4 regions of the Hahella aquimaris genome follow, and region 1 is predicted to be linked to each of the others. Evidence: predicted binding sites of a transcription regulator. Region 1 holds the regulator's gene; each other region holds the start of a gene.
The links. The regulator FNR, encoded in region 1, switches genes on or off when oxygen is low (the NO sensors DNR and NnrR bind a similar motif). The targets are predictions, from matches to a motif close to TTGATNTANATCAA.
Positions count from the first base shown of each region.

Region 2: O5O45_RS03660 (histone deacetylase family protein) is a predicted target of FNR. The motif match lies at 2,134-2,147, and genes of this name have one in related genera.
Region 3: narL (two-component system response regulator NarL) is a predicted target of FNR. The motif match lies at 2,806-2,819, and genes of this name have one in related genera.
Region 4: O5O45_RS26055 (oxygen-binding di-iron domain-containing protein) is a predicted target of FNR. The motif match lies at 2,303-2,316, and genes of this name have one in related genera.

Region 1 is NZ_CP132203.1:4,015,427-4,019,639, forward strand. It holds gene O5O45_RS17755 (lysophospholipid acyltransferase family protein) at 1-449, opposite strand, end outside; gene O5O45_RS17760 (hypothetical protein) at 710-1,726, shown strand; gene fnr (fumarate/nitrate reduction transcriptional regulator Fnr) at 1,871-2,650, shown strand; gene O5O45_RS17770 (SDR family oxidoreductase) at 2,647-3,564, opposite strand; gene alr (alanine racemase) at 3,719-4,213, opposite strand, start outside.
Region 2 is NZ_CP132203.1:757,661-761,873, reverse strand. It holds gene O5O45_RS03665 (bifunctional acetate--CoA ligase family protein/GNAT family N-acetyltransferase) at 1-2,041, opposite strand, end outside; gene O5O45_RS03660 (histone deacetylase family protein) at 2,288-3,211, shown strand; gene fliS (flagellar export chaperone FliS) at 3,315-3,710, opposite strand; gene fliD (flagellar filament capping protein FliD) at 3,772-4,213, opposite strand, start outside.
Region 3 is NZ_CP132203.1:1,586,570-1,590,782, forward strand. It holds gene O5O45_RS07490 (cation diffusion facilitator family transporter) at 1-721, shown strand, start outside; gene O5O45_RS07495 (NHL repeat-containing protein) at 835-1,965, opposite strand; gene narL (two-component system response regulator NarL) at 2,063-2,701, opposite strand; gene O5O45_RS07505 (MFS transporter) at 3,106-4,213, shown strand, end outside.
Region 4 is NZ_CP132203.1:5,903,816-5,908,028, forward strand. It holds gene O5O45_RS26045 (PEP-CTERM sorting domain-containing protein) at 1-578, shown strand, start outside; gene O5O45_RS26050 (DUF4336 domain-containing protein) at 726-1,418, shown strand; gene O5O45_RS26055 (oxygen-binding di-iron domain-containing protein) at 1,438-2,205, opposite strand; gene O5O45_RS26060 (SIR2 family NAD-dependent protein deacylase) at 2,371-3,054, opposite strand; gene O5O45_RS26065 (class I SAM-dependent methyltransferase) at 3,188-3,808, shown strand; gene O5O45_RS26070 (hypothetical protein) at 3,784-4,101, opposite strand; gene O5O45_RS26075 (SDR family NAD(P)-dependent oxidoreductase) at 4,117-4,213, shown strand, end outside.

The DNA of each region.
Region 1 (4,213 bases):
TTAAGCGCCGCCGACGGTTTACTTCGGTCAATAGCGATAGGCTTCAATCTTTTCAGAGCCCAACCAAAAAATGGAATTTTCATTAACTCTTGCTTAAGCACAGTGCATTGAGGACGGAATATTACCCCCAACAAATATGTTTCCCAGGCGCTTTGGTGATTGCTGACAACCACACAACTCGTTTTCGGAATATTCTCCAGCCCCTCAATCTCATAACGTATGCCACAAACAACCCGCGCCCACCAAAGAGCGAACACATTAAACCGAGACACGATGTAATAGCGCTTTTCAAAATTGACGTAAGGACCGACCAACATCCCAAACAAAGAAGTGATGATGACGCCCCAAGCATACCCAATGTAAAAAACGAAAGACCGAAATAGCTGAAATGCCTGCACTTTTGCCCGCCTTTTTTCAATGCCCGCAAAGGATATCAACTCCCCGCCCAAAGCTGCAATGAATGTTATCCCTCAACGCCCCAGAAACCCAATGTTTGAGGGCTTTTGCGACTAAAGTACACCCTCTTAAGCGGCCACCCGCTCACCCCTTGACCAATATCAAGACGCCCTATCGGGAGCTGGATACACTGAACATGGAGAGAGGGGGGATCCACTTGCCAACAAGTGTGACAGCAGGCGCGCGCGCTAAAATCGCCGACCATGATAATCAAACGCGCGCAGGTGTTTTCTTACCTGGTTGGAGACCCAATATGCCAGTTGGAAAGGTTGTCGAACAAACAAAACAAAATGGGGGTAACGATAGCTGGGTCTATTTGCTCAACTCCCCCCCCAAGGAATTCTCCAATGAGAACTGGAGCGTCTTGGACGAGGGAATCTATAACGCAGACTATCGCAACAGCTCCCTGGCTCGATATTACGAAGGCGGATTCGCATTGAGCATTCAGGCGCCTTGTTTTAATACACTCGTTAGCGCGGAAAATTACACCCGCCGACTCCCATCCATGAACGCAAATCTGCAGAAGTACATCGACTATGTCGTCAAGGAAGTGAGGCTACTCAAGCAGAGCCTTCCTATCGGTTGTCAGGTTAAGTACCTGCATTGGTTCGGCGATCTGGTGCGCCAGCTTACTCCCGCAGCGCAAACGCAGGTGATGTACTATTTAGGCCGGGAGTTCAAGCTGAACTTCGGCGCCGATGCCCGCCATGTCATTGAGCTGGACGCCCGCCCAGACTCAGAGGAAGCGCTAGCACTGATCAAGGGATTGGGTTTTAACATCATCTGCATCAATGACCCCGGTGAGTATGCACAGTCCTGCCCTATTGAGGAGCTTAAGGATTGGCTGCAAACCATCAGGGCATTCGACTTCAGAGCCGTTTACCTGCGCCTGAAAGTATCTCCAGCCACCTACCCCACACTGTCCCAGCATCTTGAGGAAATTCTGACGGAAAGACCGCAAGGCATTCTTCTTTCCAGCCATAAGCCAGAATTCGCCAGCACGCCAGGTCTGGAAGCAGCGTTAAAAGATTTCAAGCGACGCATTAAGTCCGCATCGTTTATTCCGATCACACAGGACTTTTTCGCTCTACCCTGGACGGGCTTAATAAGCCAAGGAGTCAGCTGTCTACATGGTGTCGGATTGGGCGCATTCTCTTACACGCCCCATTACCAGTTGCGCAACGCCACACAGCTGGATGACTACTACAAAATCCTCGACAAAAGCGAGCTCCCGGCAAGAGCAATTCGTTACACTCAGACACAGCTGTAACAAAAGGTGAAAGCTATGTAAAAACATTGGCGAGTGTAGGTTTTCCCTGTAAATTTCCTGCTGTGGGGATTTGCTTTTAAACAGCTATTGGCTATCCTAGAAGCCTCTTTAAGCAGTTTCACTCATTCAGCCACGAGGCGACCGATGGAAAGCAAGCATATAGCAACCTCCTCTCCTTTTACCTTACACAGGGGCTGCCATGAATGTAACTTGAGCAAGCTTTGCATTCCTATCGCAGTCGGGGCTGAAGACATTGATCGCCTGGAAGAAATCATTCGCCAAGGGAAGATGCTGAATCGCGGCGAATATATCTTTGAGCAACATACGCCATTCCGCTCCTGTTTCGCAGTTCGCAGCGGCGCAATCAAAACATTCACCGTGTCAGAGGAAGGCGAGGAGCAGGTAACTGGCTTCTACCTGCCTGGCGAGATTATCGGCTTGGACAGCGTCAGCATGGAAAAATATTCCTGCTCCGCCGTCGCCCTTGAGCGCACCAGCGTATGTGAAATTCCTCTGGAAAAGTTTGAAGACCTTGCTTCAGACATCCCCAGCCTACAGCACCATTTTTTCTCATTGATGAGCAAAGAGATCCAGGAAAGCAGGCAGCTCACCATGTTATTGAGCAAAAACTCTGCTGAAGAGCGCATTGCCTCGCTTTTACTATCCCTGTCGACTCGCTTTAGTCGTCGTCGCCTGTCCGGCACAAACTTCAGACTCCCTATGCCTCGCAGTGATATAGGCAACTATTTAGGCTTGGCCGTCGAAACTGTAAGCCGGGTTATTACCCGCTTCCAGAACAATGGCATTATTAAGGTCCAGGGAAGGGAAGTTCAGATATTGCAATTGGAAGAGCTGCAGAAAATTCTTCGCCACGATACCAAGTGTCTGGAACACCAGAAGGAATCAGCCCTTAACGCTCGTTAACGGGTCTCTTCCAAGCAGTTTTTAGCTGGCTTCACGCCGCCGCGCTGCTGACACTGCTCAATCAACGCAGGCAGATAGCGGCGCCAGGGAAGCTGCTTGACGCCGAAAGTGTTGCGCAACTTGATACACCCCAACGCCCCATTTGCGGGAAGCGCCACCCCAGGCAACACGTCAGCGCCTTTTTTCTCAATCAGAGCCTGCAACATTTCTTCCTGACCAAACGCCTGCAGCACAATCGCCTTCAACAATTCATAATGGGTGACAGCTTCAGCGCCGGCATAATGGTAAACGCCCCACACAGAGATATTACAGCTCAACTGCTTGATAACAGCGTCTACGACCCTCGCTACATCATCCACCGCAACGGGAGTCAGTTGCATATCGGTGCTGGCGTTCAGGCGCTTACCTGAAGACAGTGCTGAAAGCATGGTCTGCAGCCAGCCTTGAGCGCCCGCCTCCAGTAACCAACCAACCCTCAAGATCAGATGCTTGCTATAGTTTTCCTGAAACCATTGCTCACTCTGCAACTTTGTCCGCCCATACACAGAAAGAGGACGCCCTTTATTGGCGGAAATATAGGGATTCTTTTTGACACCATCAAAAACAAGATGACTGGAGATGTGAATAATCGGCGCCTTCCATAAACCCGCTACCTCTGCCACCGCCTCGCAAGCGGATACGTTAACTTGGTACGCCAGGTCCGGATGCTGCTCCGCCTTGAACAGATCGCTCATCTCCGCGGCATGAACGACGAAATCCGCTGACGGCATCGCCTTCATTCCCCTCACAATCGCATCGTTGGTCATCAGAAACTGCTCATAGGGAACGCCCTCCACCGCCATGCCGCTCTGCTGCAAACGCTGAGCTATAGCCCTGCCTAATGGCGAATCAATTCCCGTCACACAAACAATCACTCATGTACCCCTTAAATGCTTCTCTTAGCCTTTGGCAACCCCCAGAATGCGGGCCGCACGAAGATATTATGTTAACAATATTGGCTGCTTGATGGGATTTTCGCAAACCCGATACACCGGGCTCTATCCGCATCATTTCGCTTAACGCTGCGCTTTAAATTCCTTCCAAACGATTAAGGTATACCCTGGGAACCCGCGAGGTCATGCCCGTAAATAAAGTATAGGAGATTGTTGACGCATATCCTGCAACCTCATCAGCAGAAACAGCCCCGCCCCACAATTCCACTTCCGACCCAATGCGCGCCTCTGGAATATGAGAAATATCCACCGTCAGCATATCCATTGATACCCGACCGATTATTTTTGTCCGCTTACCACACACTGCAACAGGCGCCCCATTCTGCATCTGCCTTGGATAACCGTCGCCATACCCTACCGCAACTACCCCCATTCTGGTTGGGCCGCTCGCAGTCCAGGCGGCGCCATAGCCAATAGAATCCCCAGCTTGCAGCTCCCGAGTAGCAATCAAGCGCGACTCAAAGGTCATAACTGGCTTCAACCCAAAATCCGCCCCCGTCTTATCAGCCATGGGCGACGCGCCGTACATCGCAATTCCCGGGCGCACCCAATCCAAATGAGTTTCGGGGTA
Region 2 (4,213 bases), 3.3 Mb from region 1:
TCTGCGACAGAATCACCAGGGTTTCGCAGATCTTGGCGATATCCTGTTCCGGGTTATAGCTATAGTCTTTCAGCAGGCGAAACATATGCGTCTGCAGCAAAAGATCCCGAGCCAGCACCATGTTCAACGGCGGCAGGGCGAGCTTGCGATCCGCCGACACATTCACTGCTGCGCCGCTGGCGCCGCACACCATCAAAGGTCCAAACACTGGATCGCGGGTGACCCCTAAACTGAACCCCACTCCGCCAACCGTCTGAAAACTGGGCTGCACAGCAAAGCCTAAAAATCCGCTGTCCGGGAAGTGCTCCCTGTAGTGCGTCAACAGGTAGCGGCAGGAATCGCGAATGGACGCCTCCTCCACCAGCCCCTTCACCCTGCCCTTATAGCGACCGCGGCCGGTCTTCTCGTCTTTAAAGGGGATACAGCTGTGTTCGTGCAAAATGCGGATATCCACCGGCGAGCCGAATTCCTGCGCCACTTCCACCACCTGCTCTTCTGTTTCGCAGTAACGCGTATCCTGCATATTTATGCCGTAGTCGGTGAGAATCTGCCGCGACTCCGCATTGGTCAGCACCCGCCGCCCTGACGCGTATATCTTCTGAATGGTCTTGCGCGCGCGGGAACGATCCACCACCGGGTCGGTGTATGACTCCGGCGTCTCCCGCAACACCCGCTGGCTGCGCTGGTGGTTAACCATATGCATGAAGGCTTTCACCGCCTTATCCGGCGTGGAAAATGTGGGCACGCCGCTATGGAAAAAGGCCTCTCTGGCGTCATACACCGTGCTGTGCCCCAGCCAGCAGGTGAAAATATTCAGATGGGAACGCTTGCTTGCTTCTATCACCGCATCCGCCACCTGCAGACTGTCCTCCGTCAGGGACGGGGCGTACAACACCAGCACATTGGACACATGAGGATCGCGTCCTAGAATCTCCAGAGTGCGGCGATACAGCTCCGGGTTGGCGTCGTAGTTGAGATCAATCGGGTTGCGGCGCGTCCAATAAGGCGGCAGATGCTTGCCCAGTTCACTCACTGTTTCCGGCGACAATGAACCCAACTCACCATTTAAAGACGCCAAACGGTCCACCGCCAGCACTCCAGGGCCCAGACCATTGCTGATGATGTGCAATGGCTCGCCACGCACCGGTTTCATCCGGGTTAAAGTCTCCAGCGCATCGAACATCTCATCAGCGCCGTTCACCCGCAGCACCCCGGCGCGCCGGAACACCGCGTCGAAAATTTTGTCGCCGTCCACCACTCCCAAAGGCAACTCTGCGGGACGCCATTGTGATGCCGGAGTGCGGCCGCTTTTCACGGCGATCACCAACTTACCCCGGGACACCGCCCGCACAGCGGAGATAAAACGTCGGGGCGAATGGATGTTCTCCATGTGCAGCAAAATAGCTTTGGTGCTGCGATCCTGGGCCAGGTAATCGATCAGGTCGTCCAGCCCGACGTCAATGCCGTCTCCCAGGGTGGTAAGGTGCGAAAAGCCGATTCCCCGGGTGAACGCCCAGTCAATCACTGCACTGGCGAGAGAGCCGGACTGGCCGATATAAGCGATCTTGCCCGGCAACACGCCCATATGCATATAAGTAGCGTTCAGATTACTGGCGGGGGACAGCATACCGATGGTTTCCGGCCCCAGAATACGTATGCCGTACTCAGACGCAATTTCCTGGACGGAGTACATCAACGGTCGGCCGCTGCGGCTGTGAGTGCGCGACAGGCCGCCGGTAAGGATCATCGCTGTTTTTACCTTGACGGAGCCCAGCACCCGAACAATGCGCGGCACGCTCTCTGGAGGCGTACAAATAATCGCCAGATCCGGCCGAAACGGCATTTGCTGGGGTCGTTTCACACAGGGGACGCCATGCACGTCGTGATAGCCCTTGTCATTCACCACCACCAAACGCCCTGAATAGTCCGTGGACATCAGATTGCGCAACACCATGCCACCCAGGTTATTAGAGCGTTCGGACGCGCCGATCACCGCGATGGACTTAGGGTTGAACAGCGCTTCTAAATGTCGGGTTCCCAATCTGTTTTCTCCATTTGCGTTGACAGGCTCTGGATCCGGCGACTGCGGAACCGCCGCCGATACCTAAGATACATAGACCAATACCGGCCACTTTGACAGATATCAATATCCCCCGCTTTGACTGACTTGGCGTTAAGGAATGGGCGCGAAACCATCGCGGACGCGGACTATAACATTCGCCCCATCTCCGGTTTCAAGCCGTTATCGCTTTGCAGTAGACTAAAAGCCTCTAAAAGGAAAACAAAGATGAAAACCGCCCTTTTCTATCATAAAGACTGTACATTGCACGACATGGGCGAAGGGCATCCCGAAAGCCCCATGCGATTACAGGCGATTATGGACCGGCTTGAGCACGCTGGCATACTGCAGGAAGTGGATCTGGTCGAGCCGCAGGAAACCGACCGCGACAAAATCATTCGGGTGCATCCCTCTCGCTACGTTGAACAACTGGAGAATCTGAATCCGGACAAAGGCCGCATCATGGTCGACCCGGACACCGCCTTAATGCGCCACAGCATGCGCGCAGCTTACCTGGCGGCGGGCTCCGCAGTGGAAGCGGCGGACATGGTGCTCAGCGGCCAGGCGAATACCGCGTTTTGCGCCGTGCGCCCGCCAGGCCATCATGCGGAGCGCAGCCAATCCATGGGTTTTTGTTTTTTTAACAATATCGCCATCGCCGCCCGCCACGCCATGGACTTTCATGGTCTGGAGCGCATCGCCATCGTGGACTTCGACGTACATCAGGGCAACGGCACAGTAGATATCTTTCAAGATGACCCGCGAGTCCTGTTCTGCTCCAGTTTTGAGTATCCGCTATACCCTTTCAGTCACCATGCGGTGGACCGCCCCAATATCATCAACACGCCGCTGGACGCCCACACTCGCGGCCTGCAATTCCGGCGCTGCGTTGAACGGGACTGGCTCGCACGTCTGCAGGATCATCGTCCGCAACTCATACTCATATCAGCAGGATTCGACGCCCACAAGCATGATCCCCTGGCGCATCTGGAGCTGGAAGAAAGAGACTACCGCTGGGTCACGCGCTTGTTGATGGATGTGGCGCGGGTATACAGCAGCGGGCGCATCGTATCTATTCTGGAAGGGGGTTATAACCTGAACGCCTTATCCGCCAGCGTGGAGGCGCACATGGAAGGCTTGATGGGGAATTGAAACGCCGAATAAGGGGACGGCTTAACCTTGTTTAGAAGCTCCGCCCGCCGACAGCGGACGGAGTTTCCATAAGGTTGCGAGAAAGCGGCCTGTTCAGGCCAAGTTAGACGAGTCCTTTTTCCAACGCTTCCTGACGAATGCCGTCCCAGCCGTTTTTGACTTGCTTCAGCAAGTTCGCCACTTCGTCCAGAATCGCTGCGTCATTGCGCAGATTGGCTTCAAACAAACGGCGTTCCATATATTCGTATAAGGCGTCCAGACGTTGTGCAATATCGCCGCCTTTTTCTTTGTCCAGAAACTCGCGCAAACCGCCGACGATTTCAACCGCCTTGCCAATCAGCCGGTTTTTGCCTTCAAAGTTATTGGCCAGAATCTGCCCTTTCGCCATGGTAATGCGCTCCAGCGCCCCATCGAACAACAGCTGGATCAACTTATGCCCATCCGCATCGACGATGCTGGTCTGACGATTCACGCTCTGATACTGATGTAACGCGTTCATTGTAATAGCAACCTCATAATTACTCGTCTGTGATCTTAAGCGCCTGGATCAGGCCCGCCGCTTAACTCTTACTTCCAGTGCTGCTGGCCAGCAGCGCTTCCAGCTGTGTGGATAAAAAGCTTTCCGTGTTCTTGAGCTGGGAAATAATCAAATCTGCGGCGGTGAACTGACGCGCCAACCGATCCGTCAGGGCGGTAATGCGATCGTTCAACTCCGTCCGGTCTTCAGAGATTTTTTCCAGCTGTGAATTAAAGCCATTGATGGCGACCGTAATCAAACCTTCGGCGGACAGGTAGTTGTTCACCAGGTCGACCATCTGGTCTCCCACCCCTTCAATATAAGTCGCTGTGCCGCGCGCGCCAGTGGCGCCGCCGGTAATTTGCAGTTTGAGTCCTTTGGAATCGCCTTCCGAGGAGGTCAGGTACTGGCCATTGCCAGTGGCGGCCTTACCATTGATTGTGCCAGCGACATCCAAGCCATCTACGCCAGTGGCGATAGTCAAA
Region 3 (4,213 bases), 2.4 Mb from region 1:
AATCTACTTCTGGTCCTTCATTGTAGCGATCCTGATTTTCGCCTTGGGTGCGGGCATATCCATTTACGAGGGCGTTGAGCACATCCTGCACCCGCAGGTGGTGGAAAACCCGGTGGTTAACTATATCGTACTGTCCCTGGCGATTATTTTTGAGGGCTTCGCTTTCGGTATGGCGGTCAAAGAGTTCCGCAACGCCAAAGGGCAGATGGGCTACGTCGAGGCCGTGCAACGGGGCAAAGACCCCTCCATGTTCGTCGTGCTGTTTGAAGACGCCGCCGCCATGCTGGGTCTTCTAGTGGCGCTGGGCGGCATTATCATGGGACAGGTGACCGGCAACCCGGTATACGATGGCGTCGCCTCGGTCATCATCGGTTGTATCCTCGGTCTGACGGCGTTGTGGCTGGCGGTGGAGACCAAAGGTCTGCTGATCGGTGAAAGCGCCAACAAGAAAGTGGTGAAAAGCATTCGTGAAATGACCAGCGCCATTCCGGGTGTAGAGCATGTCAACGAAGTGCTCACCATGCATATGGGGCCGGACTTTGTACTGGTAAACGTCTCTGTGGACTTCGACGACAATATTTCCGCTGGCGAGATTGAAACTCGCATCGCCGCTCTCGACGAACAGATCAAATCCACCTTTCCAGAGTGCAAACGTATATTTGTGGAGGCGGAAAGTCGTCGTAAAAAGGCGGCGGTAGCGGCTCCCACTGTGGACGTGTAATGTCTCACTTCAAGACAGCGGCGTCATTTGGCGCCACTGTCTTCCTCCTTGTCGCCATTTCTTCCTGGTCATCACTATTACTTGATCACGCGTACTGAATCTTTCCGGCGCTGCTAAGAGTCGGATATCAACCCCTGCCGGATCAGTTTGTCCCTGGCCTCTTCCTGAATCAGCTGGCAGGCGTCAGGATCGTCTAGATTCAGCGTCAGAGGCGAACGGGTCAGTTTGTTGCCATAGCTCGATTTGCCTTCGAATAAGAGGCCTTTCTCGGTAATCAGCAAATCCTCGCCGCCAAACAGTGGGCCTTGGCCGATCGCCAGAGCGCTGGGGTTTTCGAAGGCGAACCAGGGAGTGGCGTAAAGCTCTGGAAAGTATTCGCGGCCAGTGGCGGGATCAGTGTATGAGGCGACATAGTGCAGGCGGCCGCTGAGAAAGCTGGTCAAGGCGACGCCGCCGCAATAAGGCATGATGTCATCCACGATCGCGCCGGGCTCCCGCCAGAGAGTGACGCCCAGGCTGGTTTGATAGTCGCCGTTGCGGTCAATGACCAGGGCGGGTATGGCGCCATTGGCGTCAAACTGGAAGCGTTTCACACTGTCGCCATCGCTGATGAAAAGCTGATCGCCCACCACTCTGACGCCATTGGGAGAGCCAAGTCCCCGTTCTCCGGCGATCCAGTCCCGCTGGAACCCGGTTATTTGCGGCGACCCGGCGGAGTCCGCTTCAGGAAACACCAGCGTAATGCGCGTCAGACCGGAAGTGGCGAAGAAGTTTTCATCCGCCACCAACAGTGCGCCGTCCGGGGCGAAAGCGACGCCATTAGGGATCGCCAGCGCATCAAAAGGGTCCTGCGTATCATCCCGGCGCGTTACGAATTCGAAGCGATAGTCGGGGTGAGACAGGTTGGCGGCGAGCAGGTGGTTGTTGCGAATGAGCAGCCAGCGCGTCTCCACACAGGATGTCAGCACCCAGTCGCCATGCTGCGCCATACCGGTGTAATTGCAACTGTCCAGTTCCAGAGGCGACAGCTCCGTGGAGAGGTAGGCGATTTCGCCGTTGGCGTCTGTGCGGGCGTCGATGCGGTATATGCCTTTGCCCCCGGTCACCAATAATTGGCCGTCCGACGTAAACAGAATATTTTCCGCATCGGGAATGGCGACCAGGGTTTGTTTTTCCAGGCATCCGCTCAAAAACGGCGGCAGGATGGCGGCGGCGATTGCGGCGCGCCAGTTGTTTCGATTCATGGATTTCCTTCCTGATGTTTTATTGTTGTTGGAAGGAAAATTGTCTTCGATTAACCCTGGGGCGAACATCACTCAAACGAGTGGCGCGCCCGCTATCTCACGCCTTGCGATTCACCAGCCAGACCGCCGCTTCGACCCGGGAGCGCATGCCCATCTTCTTGAGAATATGCTTAACGTGAACTTTCACGGTGCCGTCGGAGATATTCAGATCGCGGGCGATGACTTTGTTGCTGTGTCCCTGTGCGATGCGGGTGAGAATCTCATATTCACGGCTGGTCAGGGACGCGGAAGGATCGGCGGCTTCGACAGGCTTGCGCAGGGCGGAGGCGAGAATTTCCGTCAAGCGTTCGCTGATCGCCATTTTACCGAGCGTCACTTGTTTGATCTTTTCCAGGATGTCTTCCGGCTCCATGTCCTTCAGCAAATAGCCATCGGCGCCGGCGCGGAAACAGTTCACCACATCGGCTTCGTTATCAGACACTGTCAGCATGATAATGCGAGAGTCCACACCGGCGGCGCGAATGGCGCGTAAGGTATCCAGGCCGTCCATGCCCTGCATATTGAGGTCCAGCAGAATCAGGTCTGGCTCCAGCTCTTTCGCCCTGGCCAGCCCTTCCTCGCCGTTTTTGGCTTCGGCGACGATATCCAGCTCATCTTCCAACTCAATCAACTGTCGGATGCCTTTGCGAAACAGGGGGTGGTCGTCCACCATCATGATTGTTGCTTTTGCGCTCATCTCAGCTTCACCTTGTCATTCTTTTTCATATACGCCCAGCGTAATCTGGCGTGTTTCAGCATAACACGAACTCAGAGCAGCCCCTGCGACGGCGCGATAGGGACTTGATCCATATCAGGTTTGCCAACGATGGTCCTGAGCTGCGCATACTGAGGATATACCGCTTTTGCGCCGGGTTCGTCTACCTCATTGGAGGTATAGGAAGTCTTTCTCTAATTCTCAGTTATCGGTCTAAGTTTATGAAAAATGGGAAATAGTTGTAACTCCTAAAGTCGATTGCGAGCAAATAGCTCACGCAGCCCCGACATTGAGCGCTACCCCCTCCGGAGCATTGTCGCCCCATCTGTTTATAAAGATAGTTGAGCCGAAGATTATTTTTCAGGCCCAACGCAGAGGTAAGGCATATGGCGGACATCACTGCAGGCTGGAATCCGGAGGACAGTGGGTTCTGGCAAAAAACAGGTAAAAAAGTAGCGAATCGGAACTTGTGGATCTCCATTCCGAGTTTGCTGTGCGGCTTCGCCGTATGGTTGTACTGGGGCGTCATCACAGTACAGATGTTGAATCTGGGCTTTCCGTTTCAGGCGTCGGAATTGTTCACATTGATGGCGATCTCCGGTCTGACCGGCGCCACGCTGCGTATTCCCAGCAGCTTTTTCATTCGCCTATGCGGTGGTCGCAACACCATCTTTTTCACCACGGCGTTGTTGATGATTCCGGCAGTCGGCGCAGGCATCGCCCTGCAGAATAAAGACACGCCCCTGTGGGTGTTCCAGTTACTGGCGTTACTATCCGGTCTTGGGGGGGGCAATTTCGCTTCTTCTATGTCCAATATCAGCTTTTTCTTTCCCAAGAAGCAGCAAGGGTTGGCGTTGGGGTTGAATGCCGGTCTGGGTAACTTCGGCGTCACCACCATGCAGATATTGGTGCCGTTGTTCATGACGTTCGGCGCTTTCGGCGCGGCGGGCGGCGACCCTATGACCCTGGTCAATCCATCTGGTACGCTGATCGGCAAGATTCCTGCGGGTTCCGAAACCTGGATCCAAAACGCAGGTTTTGTGTGGCTGTTGTTCCTGGCGCCACTGGCCTTCGCCGGCTGGTTTGGCATGAACAATATTCGCACCGATGAAGTGTCGCCCGATATTGGCGGACCTCTCGGCGCTTTCTCCAAGATCACCTTCATGTTGTTGATCGGCTTCCTGACCTCCGTCGCCGGTCTGTGGTTGATGTTGCCTGAATCCGCCAACGGCTCAGGGTGGGGTATCCCTAAAGAACTGGTGTTAGTGGGTGTGATCGCCGCCACGGTGTTCCTGCTCAAGCTGTTGCCGGGACAGATTCGCAGCAGTCTGACTCGTCAGTACCGTATCTTCGGCAACCGTCATACCTGGGTGATGAGCGTCATCTACACCATGACTTTCGGCAGCTTTATTGGCTACGCAGCGGCCTTCCCGCTGGCGATCAAAGTAATCTTCGGCTATAGCCATGTGATGGTGGACGGGGTGATGACTCATA
Region 4 (4,213 bases), 1.9 Mb from region 1:
TTTCAGATGGTCTGATGATTCTGGACAATGGGAGCTTGCTGGCGTATGAAGTGATAGTAGATGGAGGCGAACTTCACGCCGTTGGCGCCGTCGGCGGCATTGATGGTGACCTAATTAACTCTAATCATGGCGCCGTATATATTGGTCCCAACGGTAACAACCGAATCGCAAGCAATAGAGGCGATTATGTTCAGGATAGTTCCAGCACTTTGGCATTGACGTTGGGTGATGAAGATGTATTGACTGGCTATAAGTTGATGATTACTGATGGCGAGGTTTATTTGGATGGGACTTTAGAAATTGACTTGTGGGAGACTTTTAAACCCCAGCTGGATGACGAGTTCACCTTGATTACATCGGACTTCAATATCTACGGTATGTTCAGCAATTTTATACTGCCGAAACTAGATCCAGGCCTCGCCTGGGATTGGGGTGTCGAGCCAAGAAAATATGGTGGAAATCTGTTCAGCCTGAAAGTCGTGGAAGGCCATTCCGTGCCTGAACCCTACACCCTGGTTCTAATGACCATCGGCCTGGCTGGATTCGCTGGCGCGAGGCGCTTTCGTAAAGCGGCGTAATTAGGCTCAAGCAGCTTTAAGTATGGCTCGCTCTTCAAATGAAGTAGTTGGGCGGGCTATGTTTTTAGAATAATTTGACGTCTTGGCTAGAGAGTGGCATAGGATATGCTAACGTCAGTATGTGAACGCTCATACAAGGAGGAAGGCATGAGTCTCATTTCAATAGCGGAAAATCTCTGGATCTACAACGGCGAAGCGGTTCCCTACTTTGGATTGGCGTATACCACCCGCATGACAGTGGTGCGCTTGTCCAACGGCGATATTCTTGTTCACTCCCCCATTCGTTACGATGAAAATTTAGCTCGGGAAGTGGCGGAGCTGGGACCGGTCAAATATCTGGTGACGCCCAATAAACTTCATCATTTATTTTTGCCTCAGTGGATGGCGCATTTCCCAGACGCCGCCTGCTATGGCACTCCTGGCTTGCAGGAAAAACGTAAGGATATTTCCTTCGATGGATTACTGGGCGAAAACCCGGAGCCTGGATGGGAAAAGGATATGGACCAGACTTTGTTTCGCGGCAGTTTCGCCATGAAAGAAGCGGTTTTCTTTCATCGCAGCAGTCGCACTCTGATCCTTGGGGATTTGATCGAAAACTTCCGGATGGACCACTTTCATGGTTGGCGACGCTGGGTCGCTTTGCTGACGGGGATTATCGCGCCTCATGGCAAGACGCCAATAGACTGGCGCCTTACGTTTATATTCGGCAGGTCCAAAGCCAGGGCCGCGCTACGCAAAATGCAGGCGTGGCGCCCGGACAACATTATCATTGCCCATGGCGAATGTGTGATCGGCCATGGCTCTGAGTTTCTGGCGCGGTCTTTTTCCTGGCTTAAATAGCAGGTCGGCGCGGGGCCGTCTACATCAGGTCGACCCCGCACTTCAGATCTTCGAACCAGGACAGGAACTGGCCGATTTTGTCTTTGCCGAAAAACGGCTTACCGTGCTGCGGCAGCATCATTTCCACATCCAGTTTGCGCACCTGATTCACCCATGCCTGACAGGCTTTGTTAGAAGCCATATAGCGCTTATGAAAGCCTTCCATCAACGGGATATGCTTAGCCATATCCTGCACGGGCTCATGATCCCAGCCCGGCGTCATGGCGGCGCCGACGTCGCCGGAGAACAGGATTTTGCTGACTGGATCGTAGAAGTGAAAGTTACCAACTGAGTGTAAAAAGTGCGCAGGCACCGCGCGAATCTGGGATTTGCCCAAGGGGATCTGCGCTCCGTCGTCCGGCAACTCCACCATGCGGTGGCTGAGAGATTTATTCATCTTTCCGGAGACGAACTCCGACACCAAATGCGGCAGGAAGCGAGCCCACAGACGTGAGGTTACTACCTGACAGTCAGTATGCATCAGCCAGCGCGGCAACGAAGTGATGATGTCCGGGTCCTGATGCGAGGCGAAGACATAACGCAGGGAGGACTTGATGGAAATGTGTTTGGACAGTTCAATGGAAAGCGGCGTGTAGGTCAGTTCGCCGCCGGGATCAAAGAGCGCGGCTTCGCCATGGTCCACGATGACCAATTGATTGCTGGGAATCGCTTCCCCTTCGACCAGACCGGTCAGGAACAGGCAGATATGCCCATTTTTATCATACAACTTCATTGCTTTTTGGCTCATATTCCCTCCATAGCCATTCGGCGCTGGCCGTCTCGGTTAAAATTAAGACAACCTGACAAGAAAGCGGCGTATTGTACGTGGCAAGCCCGATGCGGCTCTGATATAGGTCAAAATGGAGAGGTTACGGAGGCCTGAACGATAAAGATATCAAGGAAAATAGGGGGCTCAGGCTTGTTCGAGCAGCTGTTCGACCAGGGGGACCACACCCTGGGTGGCGGGCTCATTGATCACTATTGCGTCGTGCGCCTCTGGATCAGCGTTAGGATCGACGATATACATGGTGACGCCGCGCATGCGCTTCTCCACCAGGTAAGCGGCGGGATATACCTCCAGAGACGTACCCACCACCAGCATGATGTCGGCGCTATGGACGATTTTCTGCGCCTGAGAGAACAAAGGGACAGGTTCGCCAAACCAGACTACGTCTGGTCGTAACTGGCTGCCTCTTTCGCATTTGTCGCCAATGTTGATGTCCCGATCGCCGTGCTGGTAAACCAGCTTAGGGTTCACTGAACTGCGGCTTTTCATCAACTCGCCATGGATATGCAGTACTTGACTGGAACCAGCGCGCTCATGCAGGTTATCCACATTCTGAGTGATGATGGACACCAGATAGCACTCCTCCAGCCGGCTCAGGGCGTAGTGCGCGGCGTTGGGCTGAGCTGCGGCCATGATGCGGCGTTGCGCGTTCCAGTAGGTCAGCACTTTTTCGCGATCTTTGCGCCAGCCTGTCAGAGAGGCGACTTCGTTATAGTCGGTGTCGCGCCAAAGGCCGTTTTCGCCACGATAAGTTTGAATGCCGCTTTCGGCGCTAATTCCGGCGCCTGTAATTACCACGATATGCTTCATAAAAAACGTACTTCAATATTGGGGAAATGCACTGAGCGTGCGAATCAGCATGCCAAACAATATGCCGTCCAGGCAACCTGGAATACCCCTGACGCTGAGTTACGTCAGCGCCAGTCGTTCACAAGGAGAGGCTATGAGTTTCGACGCTTTTGTTGCGCGCCACTTAAGGGACTCGCAGGGATTATTAGGAAACATGCTCGCCAGTTGGATGAGTAACGCTCATGACGAGCTAAATCAGTTCATGAAGCAGGCCATGTGCCTGGGACCTTCCGACCGTGTGCTTGAAATCGGCTTCGGCGCCGGCAGGCTGATTCGTGAAATGGCGCATATCACCACCAACGGCGGAGTCGCGGGCATTGATACGTCGATGGCCATGGTGTCACGGGCGACGCGCAATAATCGGAAACTCATCTCCTCCGGGAGGGTGACGCTGGTGAACGCCTCCGTTGAGAGCATTCCCTTTGATGATGCGGCGTTCACCAAAGTGTGCAGCGCCAATACGCTGCATTTCTGGCCGGACCCGGAAGAGAATATTCGCGAGATAGTTCGCGTACTCACCAATGGAGGGACACTGGCGTTGGGATTTCGTTTGGAGAATCAGCCCGACGGGCAGCCACTCTCACGACATGGCTTTAGGCTTTGCTCTGAAGACAGCGTCATGGCGCTGTTGCGCCTGGCGGGCTTTTCCAGCATTGAAATGCTGCAGGAAAAACGTCGGCAAATGACTTCCTACTGTGCGTTGGCGACCAAATAGTCACCGACTTTGAGATCATCTGGCGTGACGTAAAAGCTGGCCCCGATGCGACTTTTAACCGTGACGCCATCTTGTATCATCGCCAGACATCCACTGATTTCTACAGCGCATTCCAGTTGATTGGGGCGCGCTATATCAATCATTATCAGGTAGCGGTTTCCGGCAGCCGATAGGACCGCCGTTTCACTGTGACTTCCGGCGCGCTGCAGCAGCTCTGCATAGGAAGCGTCCCAAAGCTCTTTCATCGCAGCCTGCAGCGCCACGATGGCGTATTGATGTTCGTTATTACTCAACAAAGGAATAATCTCATGGATAAAGACAATGCTCGGATTGCGTTAGTTACCGGAGGTAGTAAGGGTATCGAACTGGTCGTGGCGAAGAAACTGTTGCGTCAGGGGGATTGCG